DNA from 4 places in the Devosia sp. XGJD_8 genome. Region 2 is predicted to be linked to each of the others. Evidence: predicted binding sites of a transcription regulator. Region 2 holds the regulator's gene; each other region holds the start of a gene.
What was found. The regulator PhoB, encoded in region 2, activates phosphate uptake and scavenging genes when phosphate is short. The targets are predictions, from matches to a motif close to TGTCATNNANCTGTCAT.

Region 1: ugpB (sn-glycerol-3-phosphate ABC transporter substrate-binding protein UgpB) is a predicted target of PhoB. The motif match lies at 3,663-3,679, and genes of this name have one in related genera.
Region 3: phnC (phosphonate ABC transporter ATP-binding protein) is a predicted target of PhoB. The motif match lies at 3,883-3,899, and genes of this name have one in related genera.
Region 4: ACLI1C_RS12915 (inorganic phosphate transporter) is a predicted target of PhoB. The motif match lies at 2,122-2,138, and genes of this name have one in related genera.

What each region holds. Positions count from the first base shown of each region.
Region 1 is NZ_JBKJHF010000001.1:1,275,237-1,283,267, forward strand. Features, by position in the region: gene ACLI1C_RS05975 (hypothetical protein) at 1-111, shown strand, start outside; gene treY (malto-oligosyltrehalose synthase) at 120-2,579, opposite strand; gene ACLI1C_RS05985 (SDR family NAD(P)-dependent oxidoreductase) at 2,764-3,510, shown strand; gene ugpB (sn-glycerol-3-phosphate ABC transporter substrate-binding protein UgpB) at 3,881-5,209, shown strand; gene ugpA (sn-glycerol-3-phosphate ABC transporter permease UgpA) at 5,318-6,202, shown strand; gene ugpE (sn-glycerol-3-phosphate ABC transporter permease UgpE) at 6,218-7,066, shown strand; gene ugpC (sn-glycerol-3-phosphate ABC transporter ATP-binding protein UgpC) at 7,069-8,031, shown strand, end outside.
Region 2 is NZ_JBKJHF010000001.1:2,906,388-2,914,418, forward strand. Features, by position in the region: gene pstA (phosphate ABC transporter permease PstA) at 1-1,065, shown strand, start outside; gene pstB (phosphate ABC transporter ATP-binding protein PstB) at 1,117-1,941, shown strand; gene phoU (phosphate signaling complex protein PhoU) at 1,970-2,680, shown strand; gene phoB (phosphate regulon transcriptional regulator PhoB) at 2,800-3,501, shown strand; gene ACLI1C_RS13875 (phosphotransferase) at 3,839-4,543, shown strand; gene ACLI1C_RS13880 (MFS transporter) at 4,685-6,310, opposite strand; gene ACLI1C_RS13885 (helix-turn-helix domain-containing protein) at 6,514-7,350, opposite strand; gene pobA (4-hydroxybenzoate 3-monooxygenase) at 7,460-8,031, shown strand, end outside.
Region 3 is NZ_JBKJHF010000001.1:1,628,171-1,636,201, reverse strand. Features, by position in the region: gene phnE (phosphonate ABC transporter, permease protein PhnE) at 1-973, opposite strand, end outside; gene phnE (phosphonate ABC transporter, permease protein PhnE) at 983-1,942, opposite strand; gene phnD (phosphonate ABC transporter substrate-binding protein) at 2,011-2,919, opposite strand; gene phnC (phosphonate ABC transporter ATP-binding protein) at 3,000-3,815, opposite strand; gene ACLI1C_RS07630 (DapH/DapD/GlmU-related protein) at 3,925-4,536, opposite strand; gene phnL (phosphonate C-P lyase system protein PhnL) at 4,533-5,234, opposite strand; gene phnK (phosphonate C-P lyase system protein PhnK) at 5,237-6,013, opposite strand; gene ACLI1C_RS07615 (alpha-D-ribose 1-methylphosphonate 5-phosphate C-P-lyase PhnJ) at 6,194-7,066, opposite strand; gene ACLI1C_RS07610 (carbon-phosphorus lyase complex subunit PhnI) at 7,248-8,031, opposite strand, start outside.
Region 4 is NZ_JBKJHF010000001.1:2,704,852-2,712,882, forward strand. Features, by position in the region: gene ACLI1C_RS12910 (acetolactate synthase 3 large subunit) at 1-1,747, opposite strand, end outside; gene ACLI1C_RS12915 (inorganic phosphate transporter) at 2,140-3,642, shown strand; gene ACLI1C_RS12920 (NUDIX hydrolase) at 3,655-4,128, opposite strand; gene ACLI1C_RS12925 (cold-shock protein) at 4,265-4,480, opposite strand; gene ACLI1C_RS12930 (hypothetical protein) at 4,773-5,048, opposite strand; gene ACLI1C_RS12935 (DUF423 domain-containing protein) at 5,132-5,500, opposite strand; gene ACLI1C_RS12940 (MATE family efflux transporter) at 5,580-6,992, shown strand; gene miaA (tRNA (adenosine(37)-N6)-dimethylallyltransferase MiaA) at 6,989-7,870, opposite strand; gene serB (phosphoserine phosphatase SerB) at 7,895-8,031, shown strand, end outside.

The sequences.
Region 1 (8,031 bases), 1.6 Mb from region 2:
ACGGTGAAGGTGCTGCTGACCGAGCATCTGATCCAGCGGCGGCGGGTGGCGGACCAGGCGGCGCGCTGGCTGTCGCGGCTGACCTCTGCCGAGCCCGGCCGCCGCGCGTAACGCCTGTCCTAGGTCGAGAAGACCACGAGCATGTCGGAGCGATAGACCTCTTCAGGCGGCGCGCCGACAATGTTGAGCCAGCGTGCCAAGCCGGCATCGTGGCGGGCAGAGAGATCGGCGATCACCAGCACCTCGTCGGCGCCATGACAGCGGCGGAAGGCGAGCACTGCGGGGTCCAGCACAACGGGCTCGTAGCGCCCCTGGGCAAACACCTCCGGCAGCCGGCGGCGGAGCTGCAGCAGCGTCTGGGTCAGCATCATCTTGTCGTCACGCTGCGCCATCGGCTGGGCCAGGCGATGCGCCAGACGCGTGAAATCGACCGGGCGCCGGTTGTCGGGGTCGACAAAGCTCTGCTCCCAATCCTCGGCGCCACGATAGATGTCCGGCACGCCCGGAATGGTCAGCTTCAGTCCCAGCTGGATCAGTGCCTTGCGGCGGCCGATCTCGACCAGCGGCAGCCGCGCCGCGTGGACACTGCGCAGGAATGCCTGGTTGGCCAGGGCAGCGTCGATGAAGGCCAAAACCCGGTTTTCGTAGCCGGTATTGGTGACGCCCCAGTCGCTGCGCTGCCGTGCCTCGCGCAGCGATTTTGTCATCGCGGCCTTGACGCGGTCGGCAAGGTCATGGGCCTCACCCTCGATGGGCCAGCCGCCCAGCAGCAGCTGGAACAGCAGGTAAAGATCGTTGGCCGCAATCGCGTCGGCGCCATCGGCCGCCAGAATGCCCCGCCATTCCTGCGTCGCGGCCTTCCATCGGGCCGGGTCACCGGCAATCGCTGCAACCACGGCGCGCAGGTCCTCTCCCCGCTTGGTGTCATGGGTCGAGGTGGCGATCATGCAGGCCGGATGGGTAGCGAGACGCCGGCGATTGCTGTCATGGAAGGCGGAAACGGAAAGGGCAAACCGGTCCGGATGCGCCCCCACCTCGTTGAGCGCAACCAGCCGGTTGTAGCGATAGAGCGCGGTGTCCTCGAGGCCCTTGGCCATCACCGGCCCGCTATATTGCTGGAAGCGGCCGACGGCCTCGGCGACCAGCCTCGGATCATACTCATTGCCCAACGCGCCGCAGAGCACATCCCTCACAAAGTCGAACAGGGCAGGGGACAGGTGCGCCGCCGATCGCCGCGCCTTGCCAATGGCAACCCCGATCTCGCGCCTGTCGCGCGCGCCGCTGCCGGCATCGTCGGCATAGACACGATAGACCTCGAGCTGGGCAATGGTTTCGCGCAGCGCCCGGCGCAAGCCGGCCTCGGCGAGGTCCATGGTGGTCCCAACCGCCCAGGCGATCGTGGCGAAGCGCCGCGCCAGGGCCGCAAGCTCGGCCGCCAGCTCATTGTCCATGACCCGCAGCTTGCAGCGATAGGCCTCCTCCTGCGGATCGTCGACCGCGCCGACAAAGGCCTCATAGGCAGCGGTCACCGCCGGCTCGGCATGGGCCGGCATCAGGATCCGGGTGAGCTGCGCGCCAACTTCATAGCCCGTTGTTCCTTCAACCGGCCAATCGCCGCGCAACTGCTCATGCGGCGCCAGGATCTTCTCGACAATCAGATAGATCGGCCTGGGCGCGCATTCGCGCAGCTTCTCGATATACCCCTTGGGGTCGAGCAGACCGTCGATGTGATCGATGCGCAGGCCATCGACCAGCCCCTCTTCGATCAGGTCGAAGATCAGCACATGGGCATGCGCGAACACATCCGGCCGGTCGATGCGAATGCCGGCCAGGTCGCTGTTGATGAAGAATCGCCGGTAATTGATCTCGTCGCCCGCGACCGAATGGTGGGCGATCCGCCAGTTCTGGCTCGCGATCAGCGCATCAAGGGACGCCCAGGAGCCCGCCTGTTCCGGCTGGCCAGAAAGCGCGGCAATCGCCGCCTCGGCCGTGCCATGGCGCGCGAGCAGCTCGCTTTCGTCCTCGGGACGGATGGGCAGCTTCTGGTCGTCCCCCGCCCAGATGGCGAAGCCGTCGGCATCGGCTTTGAGCTGCAGGAGACCGGATGTCAGGCTTTCGGCATAGCTGGCGCCCAGAAAGGGCACGAGCAACTTGCCCGCCATGCCCGGCCTTGGCGGGTGCCAGTCGATGTCGAACCAGTCGGCATAGCGGCTGGACGGGCCGTGCTTGAGCACATCGAGCCACAACCCATTGTCGGCGCCGCCCACCCCCATGTGGTTGGGGACGAAATCGAGAATGACGCCCAGGCCGTGCTGCCGCAGCGCTGCCACCAAGGCGCGGAAATCGTCCAGCGATCCCAACTCCGGATTGATCTGCTGATGATCGACCGTGTCATAGCCATGCGTGCTGCCGGGCCGCGCCTTGAGGATCGGCGAGAGATAGACGTGGCTGACCCCGAGCGCATTAAGATAAGGCGCAAGCCTCTGCGCATCGGCGAAGGTGAAGGCGCTGTTGAGTTGCAGCCGGTAGGTGGCGCGGGGCGCCCGGTCCCCGTCGAAAGAAGGCGTCTGGGATGTCATGAGCGGTCCGAGCCTGTGTGCACTGGCCACAACGAACCGGGACCGGCCCGGTTCCGGGTGCCGGGGGTGTGACGCGGGCTAAAGGAAGGGGGAGCCCGCAAATGGACAATGGGCCGGGCCGGTACTACGCCTGGTGGGCGCGGAGTCGGCTTCGCGCCGCATGATTGACCAAGGTGTTTGCCCCATGAATGTCATCGACCTCAACGACCAGATCGCCGTCGTCACCGGCGGCGCGCAGGGGCTCGGCTTTGCCATTGCCCGGCGGCTGATCGCCTCGGGTGCCAGGGTCAGCCTGTGGGACACCAATGCCGGGGCCCTGGCCATGGCGCTGGACAATCTTGGCCCCGCGTCTTCGGCCAAGACGGTCGACATCACCGATCTCGCGGGTCTGCAGCGGGCGCATGCCGAGGTGGAGGCAGAACTCGGGCCGGTGTCGATACTGGTCAACTCCGCGGGCATTGCCGGCCCCAATGCCACGCTGGAAGACTACGACCCCGACGAGTGGCGTCGCGTCGTCGAGATCAATCTCAACGGCACCTTCTACGTCAACAAGGTGGTCATCCCCGCGATGAAGGCGCGCAACTACGGCCGAATCGTCAACATCTCATCGGTTGCCGGCAAGGAGGGCAATCCGAACCTGTCGGCCTATTCGGCCGCCAAGGCCGGCGTCATCGGGCTCACCAAGTCACTGGGCAAGGAACTCGCCAAATATGACATCGCGGTCAACGCCATCACGCCCGCCACTGCCAAGACGCGCATCCTCGATACGCTGACCAAGGAATTCATCGACTACATGCTGGTGCGCATTCCGCGCGGCCGGTTCCTGGAGGTGGACGAGGCCGCCTCCATGGTGGCCTGGCTGGTCAGCCGGGAAAACAGCTTCACCACCGCCAGCGTCTTCGATCTCTCCGGCGGCCGTACGACCTATTGATTGCGCCGCGCAACACCGCGACAAGACTGGCGCAATGCCCTGCAGACCCTGCGTTTCACGCTGTCGATGACGTCGCAAACGCGCGTTGAACAGGCCTGACTCTACGGCCTGCAGTCGCCTCTTGGTCCACAGTCACATTTCTGTTACCTAGTTGTCACGCAGCTGTTATCTGGCCTGACTAGATCGGGGCCGCACACCATGCGTCCCCGCCACGAGGAGGGTGGCGTGCGCGTATGAGGTTTCGTTTTCTGTCTGATAGATTTCGCTTCTGTTTCGTGAAGCCTTGATGACAGTCCTCAGCGCTCAAATTCGAAGTTCTGGAAGAAGCTGGTCGGTCACAAGGCCGAGCCGGTAACAACGGGAGATAACCATGAAGAATCTGAATGGCGTAGCCGGGCTTGCCGCCCTGTCGCTGATGCTTTCCTCTTCGGCTGCCTTTGCGCAGACCGAGATCGCCTGGTGGCACGCTATGGATGCCGAGCTCGGCCAGCGCCTTGAAGCCATCGCCACGGGCTTCAATGAAAGCCAGAGCGAATTCGTCGTGGTTCCCAGCTACAAGGGCAGCTATCCCGAGACGCTGACCGCCGCCATTGCCGCTTTCCGCGCCAACGAACAACCCGCCATCGTGCAGGTCTTCGAAGTGGGCACCGGCACCATGATGGCCGCCAAGGGCGCCGTGAACCCGGTCTACTCGCTCATGACTGAGAATGGCGAAGCCTGGGACCCGTCAGGCTTCCTGGCTCCCGTGACCGGCTACTATTCCGACACCGACGGCAACATCCTGTCCATGCCGTTCAACTCGTCCACCCCGATCATGTACTACAACAAGGACGTGTTCGAAAAAGCCGGCCTTGACCGCGAAACCCCGCCCAAGACCTGGGCCGAGCTCGAGACCATGAGCCGCCAGATCATGGAATCAGGTGCTGCCCCCTGCGGCTTCACCTCCGGCTGGATCTCCTGGGTACAGCTCGAAAACCTCTCGGCCATCCACGACCAGCCCTATGGCACGCTCGAAAACGGCTTTGGCGGTCTGGGCAGCGAGTTCACCTTCAATGGTGAAGTTCAGGTCAAGCATTGGGAAAACCTGAAGAAGTGGGCTGACGAAGGCCTGTTCCAGTATGGTGGCCCGGTCGGCGGCGCCGATGCTCCACCCAAATTCTACGCCCAGGAATGCGCGATCTACATGAACTCGTCGGCATCGCGCGCTGGCGTCGTCAACAATTCCAAGGAGTTCGAAGTCGGCTTCGCACCCCTGCCTTACTATGACGACGTGACCACCGAGCCGAAGAACTCGATCATTGGTGGCGCCACCCTCTGGGCCCTCAATGGCAAGGATCCGGAAGTCTACAAGGGCGTCGCCCAGTTCTTCACCTACCTCTCGAGCCCCGAAGTCCAGGCCGACTGGCACCAGGCGACCGGCTACCTGCCGATCACCAATGCGGCCTATGAACTCGGCCAGGAACAGGGCTATTACGAAGCCAATCCCGGCTCGGACATCGCCATCAACCAGATCACCCGCGGCACCCCGACGGCCAATTCCAAGGGCATCCGCTTCGGTAACCTGACCCAGGCCCGCACCGTGGTCGATGAGGAGTTCGAAGCCCTGCTCGCCGGCAACAAGACCGCCCAGGAAGCGCTGGACGCCGCCGTCGAACGCGGCAACCAGATCCTGCGCGACTTCGAAGCCGCCAATCAGTAAGTCTCCCCGGGCCGCCCGCGACCGCAAAGTCGCGGGCGGCCTACCAACCAAGCGGCTATTGCCGCCCGGCTTGTCTGGCCGTGATCGTCGGGGGAGTTCTCGGCCCAAATGCAAACCAAGCGCACTACCTTTCCCAACAAGCTGCTGCCCTATGCACTGCTGGCGCCGCAGCTTGCCGTGACCCTGATCTTCTTCATCTGGCCTGCAGCCCAGGCGGTCAAATCATCCTTCGAGCGTGAAGATCCCTTCGGCTTCAAGACCACCTTCATCTGGTTCGAGAACTATTCGCGCCTGTTCGCCGACCCCGGCTATGTGAACTCGCTCACCAAGACGGCGATGTTCGCCGTGTCGGTGACGCTGCTGTCCATGACCCTGTCGCTCATTCTCGCGGTGGCCGTAAGCCGCGTGCTGCGCTCCAATCGCGCCTATACCACCCTGCTGGTCTGGCCCTATGCCGTGGCCCCCGTGGTCGTCGGCATCCTGTGGTGGTTCATGTTCAACCCCACCATCGGCATCGCGCCCTATCTGATGCGCGCCGCGGGCATTTCCTGGAACCACCGCGTGGATGGCAACCAGGCGATGATCTTCGTCATCATCGCCGCGAGCTGGAAGCAGATATCCTACAATTTCCTGTTCTTCGTCGCGGGGCTGCAATCGGTGCCGCAATCGCTGACTGAGGCGGCCGCCATCGATGGTGCCGGACCCTTCAAGCGCTTCTGGACCATTGTATTTCCGCTGCTCTCGCCCACCACCTTCTTCCTGCTGATCGTCAACATCAACTACGCCATGTTCGACACCTTCGGCATCATCGATGCGACGACGTCGGGCGGGCCCAACCAGGCCACCAATATCCTGGTCTACAAGGTTTATGCCGACGGCTTCCTCGGGCTCAATATCGGCTCGTCCGCAGCGCAATCCGTGGTGCTGATGGCCATTGTCATCGTGCTGACCGCCATCCAGTTCCGCTATGTCGAGCGGCGCGTACAGTATTGAGGAGCGCAGCATAACATGGTCGAAAATCGTCCTCTCCTCACCGTCCTCACCCACCTGGTGCTCATCGTTGGCGTCATCGTGGTGGTGTTTCCGGTCTATCTGGCCTTCATCGCCTCCACCCATGGCAGCGGCGACTTCATGCGCGGACTGGTGCCGCTCCTGCCGGGGCCGCACCTGATCGAGAACTACGGCAAGATGCTCACCGAGGGCATTTCCACCGCTGGTGCGCCGCCGCTGTGGATCATGCTGATGAACTCGCTGATCATCGCCATCATCATCGCCGTGGGCAAGATCGCCATCTCGCTGCTCTCGGCCTATGCGATCGTGTTCTTCAAGTTCCCGTTCCGCATGGTCGCCTTCTGGATCATCTTCATCACGCTGATGCTGCCGGTCGAGGTGCGCATCATCCCCACCTTCGCGGTCGTGGCCAATCTGGGCCTGCTCAATTCCTATGTCGGGCTGACCCTGCCGCTGATCGCCTCGGCAACGGCCACCTTCCTGTTCCGCCAGTTCTTCCTGACCGTCCCGGACGAGCTGATGGAAGCCGCCCGCGTCGACGGCGCCGGCCCGATCAAGTTCTTCCGCGATATCCTGCTGCCGCTTAGCCGGACCAATATCGCGGCGCTTTTCGTCATCCTCTTCATCTATGGATGGGTGCAGTATCTCTGGCCCCTGCTGGTGACCACCGACAGCCGCTATTACACGGTCGTCATGGGCATCAAGCGCCTGGCCGCCACGGCCGATTCCGAACCGCAGTGGAACTTCGTCATGGCCGCCGTAATGCTGGCCATGCTGCCCCCAGTTCTCGTCGTCATCTTCATGCAGCGCCTGTTCGTCAAGGGCCTGGTCGAAACGGAGAAATAGCAATGGCCGCCATCGAACTCTCGGGCGTCAAGAAGACTTATCCCGGCGGCGCCCAGGTGATCCACGGCATCGACCTGGCCATTGCCAATGGCGAAATGGTCGTGCTGGTGGGACCATCCGGCTGCGGCAAGTCCACCTTGCTGCGTATGATTGCCGGCCTCGAATCCATCACCGAGGGCACGATTTCCATCGGTGGCGCCGTGGTCAACAAGCGCGAGCCCGCCGAGCGCGACATCGCCATGGTGTTCCAGAACTACGCGCTCTATCCGCACATGACGGTGCGGGGAAACCTGGAATACGGGCTCAAGAACCGCGGCACGCCGCGCGACGAGATCGATGCCCGCGTCAATGCCGCGGCGCAGACGCTGGAAATCGCCCCCTTCCTCGACCGCAAGCCGCGCCAGCTTTCGGGCGGTCAGCGCCAGCGCGTCGCCATGGGCCGGGCCATTGTCCGCCAGCCCAAGGCTTTCCTGTTCGACGAACCGCTGAGCAATCTCGACGCCAAGCTGCGCGGCCAGATGCGCATCGAAATCCGCCGCCTGCAGCGCTCGCTGGGCACCACCAGTGTTTACGTGACCCATGACCAGCTCGAAGCCATGACCCTGGCCGACCGGCTGGTGGTGATGAATGGCGGCCATATCGAGCAGGTTGGCAAGCCGACCGAACTCTACGACCGCCCGGCTTCGCTCTTCGTGGCCGGCTTCATCGGCTCGCCGCCGATGAACCTGATCGATGTCGAGCGGATCCGCGCGCTGCCCGGCGTAAGCCTGCCCGCAAGCCTGCCGGCCGGCACCGATATCGTGGGCATCCGGCCCGACGCCGTCGTCATGGGCAAGGGCGCGGCGGGCGATATCCCGCTGACCGGCACGGTGGAACTGATCGAGCCTGTGGGCGGCGAGAGCCATCTCTATGTGCGGGTGGCGGGTCTGGAGCAGATCTTCGTCATCGTCGCGCAGGGCCGCACG
Region 2 (8,031 bases):
GCCGAATATGTCGATCCGGCCGATCCCGCCGAAGGCAACTGGCGCGCCGTGGTCAGCGATGGTGTTGGCGCCCTGCTGCCGTCCGACAGCCCCGCCCAGGCCCGGCAGATCGCGCAGATCCTGACCAACAATACCCAGTTCTTCGTGCGCAACGCCGTGGTGGCCGATCCATCGGTGATCGGCGGCACGCTGACGCTCGATATTCCGGCCGCCGACATCTTCGACCAGCTCAACAAGGGCAATATCGACCGCAATACGCCCGAGGCAAACCGGCGCGTCACCGATCAGCAGATCGAGTGGTTCGACAGCCTGCAGGAGCAGGGCCGTGTCTCCACCCCCTTCAACTGGGGCCTGTTCTTCAATGCCGATAGCCGCTTCCCCGAACTGGCCGGCCTCTCCGGCGCCATCACCGGCTCCTTCTATGCCCTGCTGGTCTGCTTCCTCATCAGCTTCCCCGTCGGCATCGCCGCGGCCACCTATCTTGAGGAATTCGCCCCCAAGAACCGCTGGACCGACCTGATCGAGGTCAACATCAACAACCTCGCGGCCGTGCCCTCCATCGTCTTCGGCCTGCTCGGCCTGGCCGTCTTCCTGCAGATCTTCGGCCTGCCCCGCTCGGCGCCGCTGGTTGGTGGCCTGGTGCTGGCGCTGATGACCCTGCCCACCATCATCATCGTCACCCGCAACGCCCTCAAGGCCGTCCCGCCCTCCATCCGCGAGGCCGCCTATGGCATGGGCGCCTCACCCCAGCAGGTCATCCTCCACCACGTGCTGCCGCTCTCCCTGCCCGGCATTCTCACCGGCACGATCATTGGTCTCGCCCAGGCACTGGGTGAAACCGCCCCGCTGCTGCTGATCGGCATGAATGCCTTCATCACCAGCCCGCCCGGTGGCGTGCTGGAAGCCTCCACCGCGCTGCCCACCCAGATCTACATCTGGGCCGACAGCCCCGAGCGCGGCTTTGTCTCGCGCACTTCGGCCGGCATCCTGGTTCTGATGGGCTTCCTGCTGCTCATGAACGCGGTCGCCATCTTCCTGCGGCAGCGGCTGGAACGGCGCTGGTAACACTGACAAGATGCAACCGGCGCCTCGCGCCAGAAGACGGAATTCTGAGAGATGAACGCGATGACCGAAAACAAGGGTTCGACGCTCGTGGCAAAGCCCGACCAGGTGGTAATTCCTCCCACAGTGGCCATGAAGGGCGAGGATGTCAGCGTTTTCTACGGCGCCAAGCAGGCCCTGTTCGGGGTTAACCTCGAGATCGAGCGCAACCGCGTCACCTCGCTGATCGGCCCCTCTGGCTGCGGCAAGTCCACCTTCCTGCGCTCGCTCAACCGCATGAATGACACCATCGACATCTGCCGCGTCACCGGCAGGATCACGCTTGATGGCGAGGACATCTACGACAAGAACCTCGACGTTGTGGAACTGCGCGCCCGCGTCGGCATGGTGTTCCAGAAGCCCAATCCCTTCCCCAAGTCGATCTTCGAAAACGTCGCCTACGGCCCCAAGATCCACGGCATGGTCTCGACCAAGGCCGAGACCGAGGAAATCGTCGTCTCCTCGCTGCGCAAGGCCGGCCTCTTCGAAGAGGTCAAAGATCGCCTCAACGAGCCCGGCACCGGCCTGTCCGGTGGCCAGCAGCAGCGCCTCTGCATTGCCCGCGCCATCGCCACCAAGCCGGAAGTCCTCCTGATGGACGAGCCCTGCTCGGCGCTGGACCCCATCGCCACCGCCATCATCGAAGAGCTGATCGACGAGCTGCGCGAGAACTTCACCATCGTCATCGTCACCCACTCCATGCAGCAGGCGGCCCGCGTCAGCCAGAAGACCGCCTTCTTCCACCTGGGCAAGCTGATCGAGGAAGGCGTCACCGAAGACATCTTCACCAACCCGGTCAACAAGCAGACCCAGGACTACATCATGGGCCGCATCGGCTGATCCGGGCTCGGACAACAAGGATTACGCTATGCCCAATACCGGCTCCGAACACATCGTTTCGTCCTACAATGACGAACTGGTCGCGCTCGCCCAGACCATCGCCGAAATGGGCGGCCAGGTCGAAGTGGCCATCGAGAATGGAACCAAGGCCCTGCTCAAGCTCGACCGCGAACTGGCCGACCTGACCATCATCGCCGACCAGCGCATCGACGACATGCAGCGCAAGATCGACGAAATGGCCGTCTCCATGATCGCCCGTCGCCAGCCCATGGCCTCCGACCTGCGCGCCATTGTCACCGCCATCCACGTCGCCTCCGATCTGGAGCGCGTCGGCGACATGGCCAAGCAGCTGGCCCGCCGCTCGCTCAAGCTCGAAGGCATGAGCCTGCAGCCCACTTTCTACAACGGCGTCAAGAACATGACGGCCCTGGTGCTGCGCCAGATCAAGGAAGCGCTGGACGCCTATTCCAGCCGCGATGCCGCCGCCGCCATCGAGGTCTGCAACCGCGATGACGAGGTCGATGCCATGCATACCTCCCTGTTCCGCGAGCTGCTGACCTACATGATGGAAGATCCGCGCAACATCACCACCTGCACCCACCTGCTGTTCTGCGCCAAGAGCCTGGAACGCATTGGCGATCACGCCACCAACATCGCCGAGCGCGCCTATTACCTGCAGACCGGCAAGCCCCTGACCAACGACGTCCAGGAACTGCACCGCACCCAGATCAAGGCGTAGCCGCACAAGCGCTGACGCCTCCCAACCACCGGCCCGTACCTCCCCCTTGATGGGGGAGGCTCGGAGGGGTGGAGCCACAAGCACCGGCCATGGTGCCGCAACCGACGGGAGCACATCTCATGCCCGCCACGATCCTCGTTGTCGAAGACGAAGGCGATATCGCCATCCTGCTGCGCTACAATCTCGAAGCCGAGGGCTTCCGCGTCGTCACCGCGGAAACCGGCGACGAGGCCCAGAGCGCCATTCAGGAAAAGCTGCCCGATCTCATCCTGCTCGATTGGATGCTGCCCGAGATTTCCGGCATCGAACTCTGCCGGCGCCTGCGCGCCCGCGAGGAAACCGCCCGCATCCCGATCATCATGCTCACCGCCCGCGGCGAGGAAGAAGAGCGCGTCCGGGGCCTGGCCACCGGGGCCGATGACTATGTGGTCAAGCCCTTCTCGGTGCCCGAGCTGATCGCCCGCATCCACGCCCTGCTGCGCCGCGCCAATCCCAATCTCGTCACCGCCGCCCTCAAGGTCGGCGATCTCGAGCTCGACCGCACCACCCACCGCGTCCGCCGCGCCAATCGCGACGTCCATCTCGGCCCCACCGAATATCGCCTGCTCGAATACCTGATGCGCCATCCTGGTCGAGTGTACTCACGCGAGCAGCTCCTCGACGGTGTCTGGGGCAATGACGTCTATGTCGACGAGCGCACCGTCGACGTCCATATCGGCCGCCTCCGCCGCGCCATCAACCGCGGCCGCGAAACCGACCCCATCCGCACCGTCCGCGGCGCCGGCTACGCCTTCGACGAAAGGTTCGCCCAGGTCGCGTAAGGCGCCCCCTCCCACCCTCCCCCTGACAGGGGGAGGAGCCGCACGGCGACCTTGGCCACATCGCGACCCACAAACTGCATCAGTCCCTCCCCCTGCCAGGGGGAGGTTAGGTGGGGGTACGGCCCCTTGTGAGTACGTGGATTGTGGCGCGGTCTCGCCCATCCACCGGACAGCACCTCCCCCTTGATGGGGGAGGATGGGAGGGGGTGTTGGGAGCCCCAATATTCGAGCCCACGCCCATCCCGCCCCTCTCTCCCTTCGAAGGAGAGATCATCCCGCAGCGCCGCTCTTGCTCCCGCCCCGTGCCGCATTATTGTGCCCCCACGTGGAGGCGCGCTTGTCAGAACAGGAAATTCCCCTCGCCGGCGGGCAGGTCAACGGCGTTGTGCGTGTCGGAGACACCATCCGCCGCGCCACCCGGCACGATACGCGCATGCAGCAGGCCCTGCTGGCCCACCTGGAACGCAAGGGCTTCGGCCACGCCCCACGCTTCCTCGGCCATGACGATCAGGGCCGCGAAATCCTCACCTACCTGCCTGGCGAAGTCCTGTTCGACAAGGACGATTTCAGCGACGCCCAGCTGACCGACGCGGCCGATCTCCTGCGACGCTTCCACGACTGCACGACCGACTTCCCCCCGGTCCCTGCCGCCGGAGCCGAGGTCATGTGTCACAACGACTGGACACCGGCCAACACTGTCCTTGTCGACGACAGACCAGCCGGCATGATCGATTTCGATACCATCATGCCCGGCACCCGCCTGTGGGACCTCACCTACAGTGTCTGGACTTGGCTCGGCCTCGGCGAGGACCGCTGGAGCCCGCAGGATCAACTGCGCCGCCTTGATCTGTTCGTCGCGGCCTATGACCATCCCTCATGCACGCCGGATCTGGTGGCCGCGTGTCTTCCCGGGCGTCAGGCTGGGCGGGCGCATTGGGCGAAACAGCGCGGGCTTGTGGCCGGAGCCGAATGGGCACAAGCCTGTCTCGCCTGGACACTGGTCAACATTACCAATCACCATCACCCCGACGGCCTGCCCTGAACGGCTAAGCCCCTTGGACCCGGCTTATCCCGGACCTTCACCTCTCCCTCCGGGGGAGAGGTCGGCGCGCAGCGCCGGGTGAGGGGCCTTCCCTACGCACCACCCAAAAGTCCCCCTCACCCGGCGGTTAGGAGGCGGGTCTCAAACCTCAGGCGTATCCCGGATCGGGGTATCATCCCGCAGCGGCACGGTCTGCCGCTCGATCATTCTTCGCACCACCGGCGGCTCGCCCCCGCGATGCAGCGCCCGGATCTGGTCGATATTCTCGGCATCCGCCTTGGTGCGGCGCAGATTGTGCCGCAGGTAGTCGATCCAGGTCGGCACGTGATAGGCCTCGGTCCACACCTCGGGATGCTCCAGGTCGCGCAGCAGCGACCATTGCCGCGCCCCGTCGCGGATGCGGATGCGGCGCCGGTCGGCCATCAGCGCCAGGAAGCGCGTAATGTCCCCCTGGTCGATGCGATAGTCGACCATCACCATGATCGGCCCGCTGCGCGGCCGCAGGTCCAGTTTCAGCACCGGCTCGTTGAACGTATTGAGCGGGTTGAGATCGCGCGCATTGAATTGCGGCAGCGGCAGCCGGAAGCCCACCAGTGCGCAGACCAGCATCACCACGCCGGCCAGCGCCAGCGCCGAATCCGGCCCCAGCGCATCGGCGCTCATTCCCCAGACCCAGCTGCCCGCGGCCATCCCGCCAAAGGTCGCCGTCTGGTAGAGCGACAGCGCCCGTCCCACCACCCAGCGCGGCGATGATAGCTGGATCGAGACATTGAACAGCGACAGCGACAGCACCCAGCAGGCGCCCGCCGGCAGCAGCGCCAGATGGCTCAGCAGCGGGTCGCGGCTATAGCCCAGCGCCGCGCTGCTCAGGGCAAAGGCGACGCAGGCCACCCGCACGATGGTCTCGTTGCTGTAGCGCTCGCGCACGCGGCCATTGAGGAAGGCGCCGCCGATCGCCCCCAGCCCGAAACAGCCCAGCAGCGTGCCATAGACCATGGCGCCGCCGCCGACATAGTCGCTGGTCACCGATGGCAGCAGCGCCAGGATGGCCACCGCCGCAAAGCCGAACAGAAAGCCGCGGAACAATACTGTGGTGAGGTTCGGCGACAGCGACACATAGCGGATGCCCGCCCACATGGCGCTGCCGAAATTCTCGCGCGGCAGCTTGCTGGCCGGCCGCTCCGGCTTCCAGCGCAGCAGCGCATAGAGCAGCGGCACATAGGAAAAGGCATTGACCGCAAAGGCCGCCGCCGCACCGGCCAGCGCCACGATCAGCCCGCCCACCGCCGGGCCGACGCTGCGCATCATATTGTAGCCCATCGCATTGAGCGTCACCGCCCCGGGCAGGTCGGCGCGCGGCACGATATCGCCCATCGAGGCCTGCCACGACGGATTGAACAGCGCCGTGCCGCAGCCGATCAGGAAGGTAAAGCTCAGCAGCAGCCAGGGATTGAGCAGGCCCATGAAGGCCAGCGCCGCCAGCATCAGCGACACCACCATCATGCCGCCCTGCGCGATCAGCATGACGACGCGCCGGTCGAAATTGTCGGCCAGCGCTCCGGCCGCGATCGAGAAGACCATGATCGGCAGCGTGGTCGAGGCCTGAACCAGCGCGATCATGTTGTGCGAGTCGGTCAGCGTGGTCATCATCCAGCCGGCGCCAACCGACTGCACCAACCCACCCAGATTGGACACCAGCGTCGCCAGCCACAGCAGCCGGAAAGTCTCATGCCGGAATGGCGCCAGCATGGGCGGTCGATCAGACATCATGCTTCCTTTTCAGTCCTGACCTGTCTAGGTCCGCCACACGTGGTTTGGCAATGCAGCCTTTGGTGTGGGCGGGAAAGTTGGCGCCGCCGACGCGATGAGATTCCTCCCCTTCTGCAAGGGGAGGTTAGGAGGGGATGGACGCACCGCGCCCGCAACGCTCACCTGCCGGGCTACGCTCGGACTCGGAGACGTCCCCAGAGCTACCCCAGCACCCGCTTCCGATACGCCCCCGGCGCTGTCCCCAGCACCCGCTTCATGAACCGGGCAAAATAGGCCGGGTCCTCATAGCCCAGCTCCGCCCCGATCTGCTTGATGCTCAGCGTCGAAAACAGCAGCATCCGGCGCGCCTCCAGCGCCACCCGCCGCTCGATCACCGCCAGCGCCGAGGCGCCCAGCACCTCCCGGCTCACCCGGTTGAGATGGGTCGGGCTGATGCCGATCTCGGCCGCATAATCGGCAATCCGCCGCGTCTGCCGGAACCGGCTGTCCACCAGCCAGCGAAACGACTGCGCATGCACCACGCTGCGCTCGCTGCTCCCCGCCCCCGCCTGCGCCCCATCCAGCCCGGCGCGCTGAATGGCCACCACCAGCAGCGCGATCAGCGCCCGCATCGCCACGCCATGTCCCGGCCCCGGCCGGTCCGCCTCCGCGATCAGCCGGTCCAGCGCCCCGCTCAGCGCGGCAGTCTCGCGCAGCACCACCGCACCCAGGTCGCCCAGCCCCGCATCGCGCACGTCCCGCTCCATCAGCGTGACCACGATCCCCTCGACATCCTGGCTGAACTCATAGCCATGCACCGTCAGCGCCGGCACCACCACCACGCTCGATGGCCGCAGCGCAAACGCCGCGCCGTCCACCGTCAGCCGCGCGCTGCCCCCGGTGAGGTGCAGGATCTGCAGGAACTGCTCATGCCGGTGCGGGGCAATCCGGTAGTCATGCAGCCGGCTGCGCGACTGGATGGTTTCCCAATGCAGCCAGTCCTGCTCCCGGTCGGAATCGGCCTCGCCGTAAAGCGCATAGCTGGGGATGGAGTTCATGTTCGGATAATCCAATAGTTTGCGCCGCCCGTCCATTGGAAAACCGCCAGAAAACCACCAGCATGCTGGCAGCAAAAGGCCGGCATACTGGCTGCAAAGGGAGGAATTCATGCGCGTTCAGGTTGCCATCATCGGCGCCGGTCCGTCCGGGCTCATGCTTGGTCGCCTGCTCGAACTCGCCGGCATCGACGCCGTCATCGTCGAGCGCAAGAGCGCCGATTACGTGCTCGGCCGCATCCGCGCCGGCGTTCTCGAACAGGGCAGCGTCGACCTGATGGACCGCGCCCTTGCCGGCGCCCGGATGCATGCCGAGGGCCTGGTGCATCACGGCATCGAAATGGGTTTTGACGGGGATCGCCACCGCATCGATTTCTCCGCCCTGGTCGGCAGCCAGGTCATGGTCTACGGCCAGACCGAGGTCACGCGCGACCTGATGGCCATCCGGCAGTCCCGCACCATCTACGAGGCCGAAGACGTCGAACTGCACGATTTCGACGGCCAGCAGCCCTGGGTCAGCTACCGCAAGGACGGCGCCACACACCGCATCGATTGCGCCGTCATTGCCGGCTGTGACGGCTTCCACGGCGTCTCCCGCCGCAGCGTCCCCGAACGGTCCCTGACCACTTTCGAGCGCGTCTATCCCTTTGGCTGGCTTGGCGTTTTGACCGATCGTCCACCCGT
Region 3 (8,031 bases), 1.3 Mb from region 2:
TTGCGGCAATACCGGCCAGCGGGCCCGGGCCGAAGCCACGGGTGAAGACCAGCGCCCAGATCAGCATGTCGACCGAGCGGGTGAAGTCGAAGAAGCGCTTCGTGAGCCAGTTGGCCGGCCGGGAACTGGTGACGTTGCGGGCCGCGATGAAGGCCAGCGGGAAAGCCAGCGTGGCGGCGAAGAGCGTGCCGACAAAGGCCATGACGATGGTCTGCAGCAGCTTGTTGAGCACGTCGCCGTGCTGCCATTCCGAATTGGTCAGGAATTCGTTCCAGGCCAGGGACAGGTTGGACTGATCGGGACTGATCTGCGGGCCGGCAGCGACGCTGGTCCAGAGTTCAGGCAGGCCCATGCCCCAGAAGGGAGAGGTGGTGTCGAACCAGAAATTCTCCCAACCCAAGAAGCGCCGGCGCACCAAGACCTGGGTGGCGCGGATTTCGGCGCTGCCGGCAAAGCCGTAGTCGACGGTGACCCGGCCGTTCTTCTCGCTCATCGCCGCGGGGGCATCGGCAGGCAGGATGGCCGCTTCATCGGCGAAGGCGATGTCATAGGGCACGCCGCCGAGGACGGCGACCACCCCGGTGGTGGCAATCTCGATGCGGTTGGATTGATCGCCGAAGGTCACTTCCTCACGGCCGTCGGGCAGTGCGGTCATCCAGTCGGGATCCGGATTCTCGCCCAGCGGGGAGAAACGCTGATGCTCGATCTGCAGCGTGCCGTCAGGCTGGCAACGGTAGCGCGGCTGGGCTTCCCAGCTGATCCAATCGGCCATGTAGACGCTGGCGCGCTCCCACTTGCCCTCGGCCAGCTTGGGGCCGACCTCGAAGAAGCTCCAGCAATAGACCAGGTAGGCCAGCGCGCCGGCCAGCAGCATCAACCCGCCCCAGCGCTTGAAGAGGCCGGGGGCGAACAGATCGGGATGCATCTTGCGCAGGCGGGTACGGTCGGCGGCGGTCAGGGCGATGGCGGACATGACGAGCTCCTAGGCGCCGAACTGGAAGGCGGCGTTGCCGACGAGGCGCCGGCGCAGCCAGCCGGACAGCTGGTCGATAGCGACAATGGTCAGGAACAGCAGGATGACGATGGCGTAGGTCTTGGCCGCGTGGTCGCGGCCGATGGACTGGCGGAACACTTCGCCAATGCCGCCGCCACCGACGGCGCCGATAATGGTGGAGGCGCGCACATTGATCTCGGTGCGCAGCAGGAAATAGGAGACGAAGTTGGGCATGACCTGGGGCACGATGGCGAAGCGTACGCGCTCGAACCAGTTGGCGCCCACGGCGCGCAACCCGTCATCGGGCTTCATGTCGGCGTTTTCGACCACTTCGAAAAACATCTTGCCCAGCGCGCCAACGGTATGGACCGAGACGGCGAAGATGGCAGCGATCGGGCCGAGCGAGAGCACGGCGGCCAGCATGCCGGCCAGGACGATTTCGGGGAAGGCACGCATCAGCTCGAGCAGGCGGCGCATGATCCAGCGCAGCGGTGCGGCGACGCCGAGATTGGAGGCGGCGACAAAGCAGAAGAGGAAGGCGAACAGCCCGCCGATCAGCGTCGAGGCGAAGGCGATGTTCAGCGTCACCAGCATTTCGTAGAAATATTCGGGGATGTAGAAGCCCGTGCCGAACAGATAGTGGCGGCCCACTTCATAGTCGTATTTGAACGAGCCATCAGCATAGGGCGAGGGCAAGTCGAACATGGCGCGGACGATCTCGAACGGATCGTCGGGCACGAAATTCTTGATGAAATCAAAGAGATAGGGCAGCCGGTCGAGGAACTTGCCCGAGCTGGCATTGTTGGCGAAGAGCAGCGCGAAGACCAGCACCACAGCGAGGCCGGCCACGGCCAGCAGCGAGTAGAGCCGCCGCGTCATCAGCAATTGGCGATAGTGCCGGTGGATGGTCCCGGTCGCGGCGCTGAGGCCCGACCCGCCGCTCGTCATGTCCGCCATGCTAGTCTCCCGATAAAGCATCGGCCGGACCCCGAATGGAGTCCGGCCGACAGATTGGCTTAGCCGCCGATGGTCGCTTTGCGGGCGTCGATCACGGGCTGGTAGAAGGTCGGGTCGACCTCGACATAGCCGTTGTAATCACCGGCCTGGGCGGCGCGGAAGCAGTCGTAATTGGTTTCCGGCAGGGCCTTGAGGAAGGCTTCGATCTTGTCCTTGGTGGCCTGATCGAGGCTTGAGCGCAGGACGATGGGGCCGTTGGGGATCAGCGGGGACTTCCACACTTCCACCACGTCTTCCATGTCGAGCATGCCCTTGTCGACCATCGAGCGGATATTGCCCGAGGTGTAGCCTTCCATGAAGTCGCCGACGCCCGAGCCCCAAGTCACGCCGGCGTCGAACTGGCCATCCAGCACGGCGAGAACGTTGTTCTCATGGCCGCCGCCGAAGCCGGTTTCGGAGAAGTATTCCTCGACCGGCATGCCGATATCGTTGGGCAGCGCGACGACGGGGATGAGGTAGCCCGAGGTGGAGTCCGGATCGGCAAAACCGAGCGACTTGCCCTTCATGTCCTCGAGGCTGGTGATGCCGCTGTCCTTGCGGGCCAGCATGATCGAATAGTAGCCGGTGGCACCATCGGTCTGCTCGGTGGTGAGGATGGGCTCGACCGCATCGGGGTCCTGCAGGTAGATGGCGGCATAGGCCGAGGCGCCGAGTTCGGCATAGTCGAGCGTGCCGCCCAGCAGGCCCTGGATCACGCCATTATAGTCGGCGGCGGGGAAGAGCTGGACATCGGAGAAGCCGAGTTCGGACTTCATCAGATCGACCAGGCACTGGTTGTCGCGCAGGCGGTCAGCCTCGTTCTCGCCGCCGAGCAGGCCGATGCGCAGGACGTTGTCCTGGGCGAAGACGCCGGTGGTGAGGGCAGCAGCGGCAATGCCGGCAAGCAGGATGGTACGGATCGCAGTCATGGAAATCTCCTTTGGTGACGCGAGGATGTCGGCAGACTGGCGCCGCCTTGGCGGTCAGGCAGTTGCGGAACGCTGGAAACTCAGTGGGCGCGGGCCGTGACGACCGGCGGAGTGATGGGCGCGATCGCCGTCGAGGTCATGGCCTCCGAGAAGGCCTCCTTGAGGCCGTCGGCGCCATAAAGCGTGCGGGCAACGTCGGTGGTCAGCTCATCGGGCGTGCCATCGAACACGACCCGGCCAGCCGCCATGCCGATGATGCGTTCGCAATAGGCGCGGGCGGTATCGAGCGTGTGCAGATTGGTGATGACGGTGATGCCGTCGGCATTGATGTCGCGCAGGCTGTCCATGACGATCTGGGCATTGCGCGGATCGAGGCTGGCGATGGGCTCGTCGGCCAGGATCATCCTGGGGTTCTGCATCAGGGCGCGGGCGATGGCGACGCGCTGCTGCTGGCCGCCCGACAGGGTCTGGGCCCATTGCATGGCGGTGGCCGCGATATCGAGCCGCTCCAGCGCCTTGAGCGCCAGCATCTGCTCGTCGACCGAGAACAGCTGCAGCAGGTTGAGCACCGGATTGCGGCCGTTGAGGCCGCCCAGCATGACATTGGTGATGACATCGAGGCGCGGCACGAGGTTGAACTGCTGGAAGATCATGGCGCAGTCGCGCTGCCAGTTGCGCAGTTCCTGGCCACGCAGCTCGCTGGTCTTGACGCCGTTGTATTCGATGTAGCCGGAGGAGACATCGGCCAGGCGGTTGATCATGCGCAGCAGGGTCGACTTGCCGGCGCCGGAGCGGCCGATAATGCCGACCATCTGGCCCTGGGGGATTTCGAGGCTCACGCCATCGACGGCCAGCTTGTCACCGAAGCGTCGCGAAACGTTGGAAATCTTCAGCATCAGACGTGCCCCGCCGTTGAACTGCGGCAGACCTAGGGCGGGGAGGTAACGTCATCATGTAGGTTCGGTGACGGTTGCGTGACTGTGCACAGTGGCGTCGTGGCGGCCTCTATTCATACTTCTTCAGAAAGGCCTCGATCCCCAGCTTGCGGAAATCGGGGAGTGCCTGATGCAGCTTGTCGTGGCTCCAGTCCCACCAGGCCATGGCATCGAGCCGGCCGGCGATGTCGTCGCTGAAGCGCTGGCGGATAGTGCGGGCGGGAACGCCGACGGCGATGGCGAAATCGGCGACATCCTTGGTTACCACGGCATTGGAGCCGATGATGGCGCCATTGCCGATGGTGACGCCGGGCATGATGACGGCGCCGTGGCCGATCCAGGTATCGTGGCCGATGCTGATGGGCGTGCTTTCGCGCCAGTCGAAGAAGGACTGGTCGTCTTCCTCGCCCTCGAAATATTGCGCCGAGCGATAGGTGAAGTGGTGCAGCGAGGCGCGTTCCATGGGGTGCATGGAGGCGTAGATGCGGACATGGGCGGCGATGTTGGAGAATTTGCCGATGGTCGAATAGGCGATCTGGGTGCCACCGACGCAGTAGGAGTAATCGCCCATGCTGGAATGGGAGATCGAGCAGCCGGCGCCGACCTCGGTATAGCGGCCGAGCACGGAGTCGTGCACCTTGGCGGTCGGGTGGATAAAGGGTTCCAGGCCAAGCTTTTTCATGCGGCGATCCTCGGGGCAAAGGCGGTGACGTCGACGATGCGGTCCGCCACCTGGGCGCGGACTTCCTCGTCATGGAAAATGCCCAGCAGGGCGACGCCTGCGGCCTTTTTCTCGGCGATCATGGCGACGACCACGGCGCGGTTGGTGGCGTCGAGCGAGGCGGTTGGTTCGTCGAGCAGGAGCACCGGATGATCGGTGATGAAGCCGCGGGCGATGTTGACGCGCTGCTGTTCACCGCCCGAGAAGGTGGCCGGTGGCAGGCTCCACAGCCGCTCGGGCAGGTTCAGGCGTGCCAGCAAGTTTCTTGCAGCCTGCTGGCTGTCTGCTCGCTCCTTGCCGCGGATGACCAGCGGCTCGGCCACGACATCGAGCGCCGAGACGCGCGGCACGGTGCGCAGGAACTGGCTGACATAGCCGATGGAGTCGCGGCGCAGGGTAAGCACGGTGCGCGGATCGGCGGTGGCGAGATCGACCGCTTCGCCGTGATGGCGGAGGGTGATGGCGCCGGCATCGACGCCATAATTGCCATAGACCATCTTGAGGATGGAGGACTTGCCGGCGCCGGAGGGGCCGCCGAGCACGACGCATTCGCCGGCATGGACGTCGAAATTGACGTTGGCGACGACGGGGAGGATGAGGCCGTCACGCAGGTGCATGGTGAAGGTTTTTGAGAGGTTCTGGACGGATAGGGCGGTCATTCTCACACCTGCAAAATCGAGCTGACGAGCAACTGCGTATAGGGCTCGCGGGGGTCGTCGAGGACTCGGTCGGTGAGGCCGGATTCGATGACATGGCCGTCCTTCATCACCATCATGCGGTGGCTGAGCAGACGGGCCACGGCGAGGTCGTGGGTGACGACGATGGCGGCGAGGCCGAGTTCGCCGACGAGGCCGCGCAGCAGGTCGAGGAGACGGGCCTGCACCGAAACGTCGAGGCCGCCGGTGGGTTCGTCCATGAAGACCAGGCGCGGGCCGGTGACGAGGTTGCGGGCGATCTGCAGGCGCTGGCGCATGCCGCCGGAAAAGCTGCGCGGCTGGTCGTCGATGCGGTCGGCGGCGATTTCCACCCGGCCGAGCCAGTCCAGCGCGGTTTCCCTGATGTGCCCATAGTGCCGGTCGCCCACCGCCATCAGGCGCTCCCCGACATTGGCGCCGGCCGAGACGGTCATGCGCAGGCCATCGGCCGGGTTCTGATGCACGAAGCCCCAATCGGTGCGGATGAGGAAGCGGCGTTCGGCCTCGGAGAGGTCGTAGATATTGCGCCACTCGCCGTCGCGCATGCGGTAGAGAGTCCGGCCCGAGCTGGGTTCCAGCGTGGCTGACAGGGAGTTCAGCAACGTGGTCTTGCCCGAGCCGGATTCCCCCACAATGGCCAGGACTTCGCCCGGCCAGAGCTCGAAACTCACATCGGCGCAGCCGAGGCGGCTGCCGTAATACTTGGTCAGGCTGTCGACGCGGAGAAGGGGTTCAGTGGTCATTGGAGGTCTCGCTTTCTTCACCTCTCCCTCTGGGGGAGAGGTCGACCCTCTTGGGTCGGGTGAGGGGGCCTTTTCCACGCACCGCACCAATCAAAGGCCCCCTCACCCGGCCTGCGGCCGACCTCTCCCCCGAAGGGAGAGGTGAAGAGGTGCCCAACCCGATATTTCCTGCAGCGCCGATCATTCCGCCGCCTCCACGCCCAGCGCGCCTACATGTCCCGCCGTGCGGCGCTCCTCGCAATGGTCGGTGTCGGAGCAGACATACATATGCCCGCCGCGGTCATCGAGAATGACCTCGTCGAAATAGACCTGTTCGGCGCCGCAGAGGGCGCAGGGCTGCTCGAAATGCTGGATGGTGAAGGGGTGGTCCTCGAAATCGAGGCTCACCACTTCGGTATGGGGTGGGACGGCGTAGATGCGGTGCTCGCGCCCTGCCCCGAACAGCTGCAGCGCTTCGCTCATGTGCATCTTTGGGTTGTCGAATTTGGGCGTCGGCGAGGGGTCCATGACGTAGCGGCCCTCGACCTTGACCGGATAGGCATAGGTAGTGGCGATGCGGCCGTGGCGGGCAATGTCCTCGTAGAGCTTGACATGCATGAGGCCATATTCTTCCAGCGCATGCATCTTGCGCGTCTCGGTTTCGCGCGGTTCGAGGAAGCGCAGAGGCTCGGGGATCGGCACCTGATAGACCAGGATCTGTCCCTGCCCCAGCGCCCTTTCGGGAATGCGATGGCGGGTCTGGATGATGGTGGCATCGGCAGTGTGGGTGGTGGTTTGCACCTGCGCGACCTTGGCAAAGAAGGCACGGATCGAGACGGCATTGGTGGTGTCGTCGGCGCCCTGGTCGATGACCTTGAGCACGTCATCCGGGCCGATGATCGAGGCCGTCACCTGCACGCCGCCGGTGCCCCAGCCATAGGGCATGGGCATTTCGCGGGAGGAGAACGGCACCTGATAGCCCGGAATGGCGATGGCCTTGAGAATGGCCCGGCGGATCATCCGCTTGGTCTGCTCATCGAGATAGGCGAAGTTGTATTGGGCGATGGCGGTCATGCTGAAGCTCCCATGATCGATGCTTGGAGGACCCCCCACCCAACCTCCCCCTGGAAGGGGGAGGAGCCGCGCCGCGACTGGGGCAAAATCGAGCCAAACACACCAGCCAGTCCCTCCCCCTTCCAGGGGAAGGTTAGGTGGGGGTACGTCCGCATACGCGGCATTCTGGAAACCAGCCGCGTCACTCTGCTGCCTCCTGCATCTCTGCGGCTTCATGCTCGGCGCGCATGCGGCGGATCAGATCGAGTTCGGCCTGGAAATCGACGTAGTGGGGGAGCTTGAGGTGTTCCACGAAGCCGGTGGCCTGGACGTTGTCGGAGTGGGAAATGACGAATTCCTCGTCTTGCGCGGGAGCCACGATGTCTTCGCCGAACTCGCGGGCCCGCAGGGCACGGTCGACGAGGGACATGGCCATGGCCTTGCGCTCGGCCTGGCCGAAGACCAGGCCATAGCCGCGGGTGAATTGCGGGGGCACTTTCGCGCTGCCCTTGAACTGGTTGACCATCTGGCATTCGGTGACGCGGATGCGGCCGAGATTGACGGCGAAGCCGAGCTCGGGAACGTCGAATTCGACATCGACTTCGCCGATGCGGATTTCGCCGACAAAGGGATGGCTGCGGCCATAGCCGCGCTGGGTGGAATAGCCGAGCGCGAGGAGGAAACCCTCGTCGCCGCGGGCCAGGGCCTGGAGGCGCAGGTCGCGGTCGAGCGGGAAATCCAGCGGTTCGCGGGTCAGGTCACCCACTTCGCGGTCGGGATCGGTCTCGCCATCGGGTTCCATCAGGCCCTGGCGGCCGAGCATGTCGGTCACCCGCGGCGCCTGTTCGGCATCTGCCTCGCGGGTGGCGGGCTGAGGCACCTCGCCGGTAGCGATGGCGGGATCGAGCAGGCGGTGGGTATAGTCGAAAGTCGGCCCGAGCATCTGGCCGCCGGGCAGGTCCTTGAAGGTGGCCGAGATGCGGCGC
Region 4 (8,031 bases), 200 kb from region 2:
CGTCGATGATGTCGCCGATATTGGCCGTATCGGGCAGGATGATCTCATTATGCGGCTTCCCCGAGGGGATCATGGGCAGGCAGTTCTCGTCCTTTTCGACGATGACGTCGAACAGCACCGGGCCGTCATAGTCGAGCATCTCGGCAATGGCCGCGTCGAGCTCGGCCGGGTTCGAGCAGCGGATACCCTTGCCGCCATAGGCTTCCGCCAGCTTGACGAAGTCGGGCAGCGATTCCGAATAGGAATGGGCGTAGCGCGACCCATGCAGCAGGTCCTGCCACTGCCGGACCATGCCCATGCGCTCGTTGTTGAGGATGAAGATCTTGATCGGCAGGCGATACTGCACCGCCGTCGAAAGCTCCTGCATCGTCATCTGCACGCTGGCCTCGCCGGCAATGTCGATCACCAGCGCATCGGGATGGGCCACCTGCACGCCCACGGCGGCCGGCAGGCCATAGCCCATCGTGCCGAGGCCACCCGAGGTCATCCAGCGGTTGGGCTGGTCGAAGTGGAAGTGCTGCGCCGCCCACATCTGGTGCTGGCCCACCTCGGTGGTGATGTAGACTTCCTTGCCCTGCTTGCGGGTCGCCTCATAGAGCCGCTGGATGGCATGCTGCGGCTTGATGACGGTGTCCGAATTCTTGAAGCCGAGCGAATTGACGGCCCGCCAGGTGCCGATCTGCTTCCACCACGCGCCGATCGCCTCGGTACGCGGCTGGTTGGTCCGGCTGCGCCAGACGCGAACCATTTCCGACAGCACCCGCTCGCAATCGCCGATGATCGGCACGTCGACGCGCACGACCTTGTTGATCGAGCTGGGATCGATATCGACATGGATCTTGCGGCTATTGGGCGAGAAGGCGTCGATCCGGCCGGTAATGCGGTCGTCGAACCGCGCACCGATATTGATCATGACGTCGCAGTCATGCATCGCCAGGTTTGCCTCGTAGGTGCCGTGCATGCCCAGCATGCCCAGCCACTGCGAATTGGACGCCGGGAAGGCGCCCAGGCCCATCAGGGTCGAGGTCACCGGAAAGCCGGTCAGCTCCGCCAGCTCGCGCAGATGCTCGGAGGCTTCGGGCCCGGCATTGATGACGCCGCCGCCCGTGTAGAAGATCGGCCGCTCGGCCTTGAGCATGAGGTCGACCGCAGCCTCGATCGCCGCGGCGTCGCCGTCCAGCTGCGGGCGGTAGCTCTGGTGGCGCAGCGTATCGAGATCGGGCTTGTAGTAGTCGCCCAGCGCGAACTGCACATCCTTGGGGATGTCGATGACCACCGGACCCGGACGGCCCGTCGTGGCGATGAGGAAGGCCTCATGCATGATGCGCGGCAGGTCTTCCACGCGCTTCACCAGGTAATTGTACTTGGTGCAGCTGCGGGTGATGCCGACCGTATCGCATTCCTGGAAGGCGTCCGAACCGATCAGCGTGGTGGGCACCTGCGCGGTGATGCAGATCAGCGGGATGGAATCCATCAGCGCATCGGTGAGGCCGGTCACCGCATTGGTGGCCCCGGGACCGGAGGTGACGAGAACCACGCCCGGCTTGCCGGTCGAGCGCGCATAGCCCTCGGCCATATGCGTTGCGCCCTGCTCATGCCGCACCAGGATATGCTGCACCGCATCCTGCTGGAACATCGCATCATAGATCGGCAGGGCGGCGCCGCCGGGATAGCCGAAGACATGCTCGACCCCGTGGTCGGTCAGCGCCTGTATAACCATTTCAGCGCCGGTCATTTGTTCGGCCATCGTGAGTTCCTTCCTCAGTCCACTTGATCTGGCCCAGTCTCGTAGCGGCGAAAACCGGGCAATAAAAAAGGCCCCGTTCGGGACCTGTTTTCGGCGCACCAGCTATCGCGCGGGATTTTATCCCACGTTGCCGATGCGCCTGCCTACTACGAGAATGAGTGCCCGCACGGGACCTCTCCATGAAATTGTGGCCGCATTGATAGGTGCAAGACCGCAAAGGTGTCAAGGGGCGGCGGACCTCTTGGCGGTTGTTGATGACCCGGAAGGCGCAAGTCACCGCCGCTGGCGCCAAAATCCGTGGAGCAATGCCCCCGGACACGCAAAAGACGTGGCCAATGCGACAGACAATGCTATTGGCGCAGAAGGTGAGTTTTGTGACGGTTTGATGACACATGGCCAAGAGCGCCCTCGACAAGGACCTGCAGCGTGTGTCGGGGTTGGAAAACGCCACCCATGATCTCGCCCGCTCGATAGCGGCCCCCGGACTTGCGCTGGTCTTCCTGCTGCTTGCGGCGGTCTGGGCCAGCTTTGTCGTCACTGACGGCCCGATGAGCTACCTCGTGGTCATCGCGGCGGCGATCGCCGGCTATATGGCGATCAATGTCGGCGCCAATGACGTGGCCAACAATATGGGTCCGGCCGTTGGCTCGCGCGCCCTGACCATGGGCGGCGCCCTGGTCATCGCCGCCATTTTCGAAGCGGCCGGCGCGCTGCTGGCGGGCGGCGACGTGGTCAACACCGTGGCGCGCGACCTGCTCACCGGCGAAGCCATCGAGGCCGAACGCTTCGTGCTGCTGATGATGGCGGCGCTGCTGGCATCCGCGCTCTGGGTCAACCTAGCCACCTATCTCGGCGCCCCGGTCTCCACCACCCATGCCGTCGTCGGCGGCGTTCTGGGCGCCGGCATAGCCGCGGCCGGCTGGGGCAGCGTGGCCTGGCCGACCATCGGCACCATCGCTGCCAGCTGGGTCATTTCCCCGGTGCTGGGCGGCGCAATCGCAGCATTGCTGCTCTCCTTCATCAAGCACACCATCACCGACCGCATCGACAAGGTCTCCGCCGCGCGGATCTGGGTGCCCGTGCTGGTCGCGGCAATGACCGGCATCTTCGCCATGTATATCGCCACCAAGGGCCTGAGCCGTGTGTGGAAGCCCGAACTGCATGTCGTGCTTGCGCTCGGGGTCACCTTTGCCCTGCTCGGCTGGCTGGGCGCCATGCCGCTGGTGCGCCGGCAGTCCATCGGCATGGAAAACCGCAAGAAGCATGTCGCGGCCCTGTTCCGCCTGCCACTGGTGGTGGCCGCCGCCCTCCTCTCCTTCGCCCATGGCGCCAACGACGTCGCCAACGCGGTCGGACCTTTCGCCGCCATCGTCACCACCCTGCAGTCAGGGGAGTCGGCGGCGGCGGGCATTACCCTGCCCTTCTGGGTGCTGGCCATCGGCGCCATCGGCATCTCGCTGGGCCTGGCCCTGTTCGGGCCGCGCCTCATCCGCACCGTGGGCGAGCAGATCACCAAGCTCAATGAAGTACGCGCCTATTGCGTGGCGCTGGCAGCCGCTGTCACGGTGCTGGTGGCTTCGGCGCTGGGCCTACCGGTCTCATCCACGCATATCGCCGTCGGTGGCATTTTCGGCGTGGGCTTCCTGCGTGAATACTATTCGCGCAAGGATCTCGATTTCACCGCCGTGCCCGTTCACGCCCGCCATGTCGATCCGGCCGCGCTCAACGCCACCCCCGAAGACGCCCTGTCCAAGGAGCGCAAGAGCGAACGGCGCAAGCTGGTCCGCCGTCAGCACGTGACCAGCATTGCCGCAGCCTGGATCATCACTGTTCCGGCCTCCGCCGTCGTGGCGGCGGCCCTGTTCTGGATCCTTGATCTGGTGATCGGCGCCTGAACGCCGGCGCCGTCAGCGGGTCTGGCGCGGGCCGCGCAACTGTCCCTGCAGCTTCACCGCGAGCCGCGACAGCGCTGTATCATTGAGCAGCCGCCGCGCTTCGGGCAGCACCGCCCAGTGCCGCAGCCGCTGGTCCATTTCCTTCCAGACATCGAGCTGGGACACCACTTTGAGCGGGTAGAGGTCGACATCGACCAGGCTCGAACCGTCCACGCTGGCGCTGGAGCGATAGCTGCCAATGGGCTCGACGGCGATCTCGCCGCTGACCCCGGCCTCTTCCATCGCCTCGACCGCCGCGCTCTCCCATGGCGTCATGCCCGGCTCGATATCGCCCTTGGGAAAGATCCAGCGCCCGGTGCGCCGCGATGTGATCAACAGGAAGACCACGCGGCCATCGATGACCGAATAGGGCAAGGCGCCGGACTGCCGCATACCCGGCGTCGTCGCAACCCTGGGGCTCCAGTTGCTCAAGAACTCGCGCAGCATGGCGGGTCTCCGATTGTTTGATCGGGCGGCACAATCGCATGCCGGCCGCGCCGCTGTCGATTGGTCCGGCGGGGCCTGTGCATAAGCCAACAAAAAAGGGCCCCATGGGGCCCTTCGGATACGCTGTGTGTCGCGCTTAGCTGAGCAGGGTCAGGTTGGTGGCCGAAACCTTGCCGTCGCGGCCAGTCTCGAGCTCATAGGTCACCTTGTCGCCCTCGTAGAGGCCCTGCAGGCCCGAACGCTGGACAGCCGAGATATGCACGAAGGCATCCTTCTCGCCATTGTCGGGCGAAATGAAACCAAAGCCCTTGGTGGTGTTGAAGAATTTTACGGTACCGGTGATGGCAGCCATAGGAATTGGTCCTCGCTAGTGGACACCGCCGAAGCGGTCAGGGTTGAAAACGAGCCTTTTGGAGCCCGGCCTAAACGATTCACCGATCAGCAGGTAGCCAAGTTCCCGGCTTCTGCCGGTCGATCAGATAGCGCGAGATAGTGGTCGTAGGACCGAAAATATGTCCGCTAGCCGTCCAAATTTCAAGGCGATTTCACTGGTCAATGAAAAGCACCCGATTCGGAAATGAATCCGAACCGGGTGCTCCGACGCCTTACGGCGCCTGCAGCATGGGGCGATGCTGCAACTTTCTTTAGCCGCGCGGGCAAGTATCGCGATAACGGGTGCCGTCGCGGCGCTCGTAGATGCAGATGTCGGGGTTGTTCGACGAGCGGCCGAGCACTTCGCCGGCTGCCGCGCCAACCACAGTGCCGACGCCGGCGCCGACTGCCGTACCGAGCAGGCTGCCGCCAGTCGCGCTGGCACCAATGACGGCACCACCAACGCCACCGACCACGGCACCCTGCTGGGTGGTGGTGCAGGCAGCAAGAGACAGGCACGTCGCGGCGATGATCAAAATCTTATGCATGGAAAACCCTCCAGAACTATCGAGGGCAAGAATGCGCTGTTGCGACATTGGTTCCCGGCGCAATTTAACAAAATTTTAGGCAGCTAACCGGCGCGGCGGAACAGCGCCCCGGCGACGATGACCAGCCACCCGCCGATCAGGCCGGCGCCGCCCAGTGGCGCCGCACCGGGGAAGAGGCCATGCCCCAGCCATTCGCGCATGCCCAGGTCGCCGGCGAACACTAATGTGCCTGCGGCGAGCAGGAGCGTGGCAAGGCTGAGCACGCGCCCCCGCCCCGCCAGCGCCAAGGCCAGCAATGCCGGACCATGGGCCAGGCAGATGGCCGCAATGGCCGCCAGGCTGCGCGAATTGCCGTCATGCGATGCAGCTGCGGCAGCAGCCACACCCACGGCCCCGACCAGCCCGGCAACGCCCAGAACCAGCCGTCCCATCCCGTCGGTTTCGCCAGCCATCGCCCGCTCCTTGTGCCGCCCTCTTCCGCTACTGGGCGGTTTCCTTTAGAGCAATGCCCCGCGAGTAGGACATTTTGACATGAGCGAGCAAGTCACGGTTGCGCCCGGCGCCGCCGTCAATTCCGCGCCCGCACGGGGCGGCTGGGGCGCCGAGCTGCGCGCGACCTTCGCGCTGGCCTGGCCGCTGGTCATCGCCCAGCTGGCCCAGAACGCCCTGACCGCAACCGACGTCATCATGCTCGGCTGGCTCGGCCCCAGTCATCTCGCCGCGGGCACGCTGGCGACGACATTCATCATGCCTTTCTTCGTGGGCGGCATCGGCATTGTCGGCGCGGTGGCCCCTCTCGTCGCGCAGGCGCGGGGCGCGCGCGATATCAGGGCCGTCCGCCGCATCGTTCGCCAGGGCATGTGGGCGGCCATCCTGCTGGCCACGCTCATGGTGCCGGTCCTGCTGCAGATCCGTCCGATTTTCGCCGTGCTCGGCCAGAATCCGGATACTGCCATCATGTCCGAGCAGTATATCCAGGTCGGCGTCTGGATGCTGTTCCCCGCGCTGGCCATGGTTGCCCTGCGCTCGCTGCTATCCGCCTTTGACGCCACCCGCATCATCCTGCTGATCACCATCGGCGGCGTCATCGTCAACGCGCTGGCCAATTACGCATTGATGTTCGGCAATTTCAGCATGCCCCGGCTCGAGCTGCGCGGCGCCGCCCTTGCGACCGTGCTGTCCAACATACTCATGTTCGGCCTGATGCTGGCCTATGTGCTGCGCCACCGCCGCTTCAAGCGCTTCTACGTGCTGATGCGCTTCTGGAGGCCGGACTGGGTGCGTTTCCGTGAAATCTTCCGCATCGGCACGCCCATCGGGCTCACGGTGCTGGCCGAAGTGGGGCTCTTCACCGCCGCAGCACTGCTGATGGGACTGTTGGGCACCGACGAGGTGGCGGCCCATGCCGTCGCCCTGCAATGCGCCTCCATGGCCTTCATGGTGCCCCTTGGCCTCGGCATTGCCGCCACGGTGCGCGTCGGCATGGCCTATGGCCGCAGTGATCCTGAAGGCATCCGCAAGGCGGGCTGGACCGCCTTTGTGCTGGGCACTGGCTTCATGGCCTTTTCCTGCGTGCTGTTCCTCACGGCCGGCCCCACCATCGTGACCTGGTTCCTCGATCCGCGCCTGCCGGAAAACGCCAATGCACTGGCTTTGGCGGCCACTTTCCTCGTGGTCGCCGGCGTGTTCCAGCTCGTGGACGGCGCGCAAGTCGTGGCGGCCCATGCCTTGCGTGGCCTCAGCGACACCAAGATCCCCATGGTCCTCGCCATCCTCGGCTACTGGGCCGTGGGCCTGCCGATTGCCTATATCCTCGGCTTCGTCGTCGGCTGGCGCGGTGTCGGCATCTGGATCGGGCTGGCCGCGGGGCTGGCCTTCGTTGCCGTCGTGCTGGTGATCCGCTTCGCCATGCGCGAGCGCCTGGGCCTGCTGCGCCCCCGCTAGGCGGCCCGGCGCGGCCAGTCGCCGAACCGGTTGCGAAACCACGTCCGCTGCCGCTTGGCATATTGCTGGGTGGCAATCGTCGCCAGTGCGATCGCCTCGTCGCGACCGATGACGCCATCGAGCCAGTCGCCGATTTCGCGCACCCCGATAGCCTTCATCACGGGAAGCGACGGATCGAGGTTGAGCGCGCGCAGCGCCCTCACTTCTTCCACCGCGCCGCCGGCAAACATCTGTTCGAACCGGTCACCGATGCGCGCGCGCAGCACATCCCGGTCGGGGTCCAGCACCATGCGATCAATCGACAAGAAATCCGCCAGCATGCTGGCAGACAATTCTTGCTGGAAGCTGGAAAGCGTGCGGCCCGTGGCCCGCTTGACCGCCAGGGCCCGGGTCAGCCGCTGCGGGTCCGCCACCTTGAGGCGCGCCGCCGCAACCGGATCCTCCCGGCGCAGCAGCGCCAGCCGCTGCTCCCCGTCAAGCGCTTGAATCTCTTGTTGAACTTCAAGCGCCAGCGCAGCCGGCACCTCCGGAATATCCGCGAATCCGTTTAGCAGCGCATCGAAATAAAGCCCTGTTCCGCCAACGAAAATCAGCGGTCGCGCCGGGTCGACACTCTCGATGACCGCGCGAACGGCAGCCAGCCACTGCCCCGTCGAAAACCGCACCGCAGCCGGCACCGTGCCATAAAGCCGATGCTCGGCCAGCGCCATGTCCGCCTCGCTCGGCCGGGCCGTAACCACCTGCAATGTATCGTAAATCTGCATGGCATCGGCATTGATCACCACGCCATCCCCGGCCTGCGCCAGGCCAAGCGCCAGCGCCGACTTGCCGCTGGCAGTCGGACCCGCTATCAGGACGGCGCGCCTGCGGCCTGTCACGCATTCCTCCTTTGAAAAGTCCCCATGCCCGTCCTCTGCCTCATCGCCAATCCAATCGACTCCGAACTCGACCCGGCCCTGGCCGCGGCCGTTCTCAAGCAGACGGGCGGCGAGCTCAACTGGCTCGACCATTCCATTGCCTGCGAGATCATCGAGCCGAA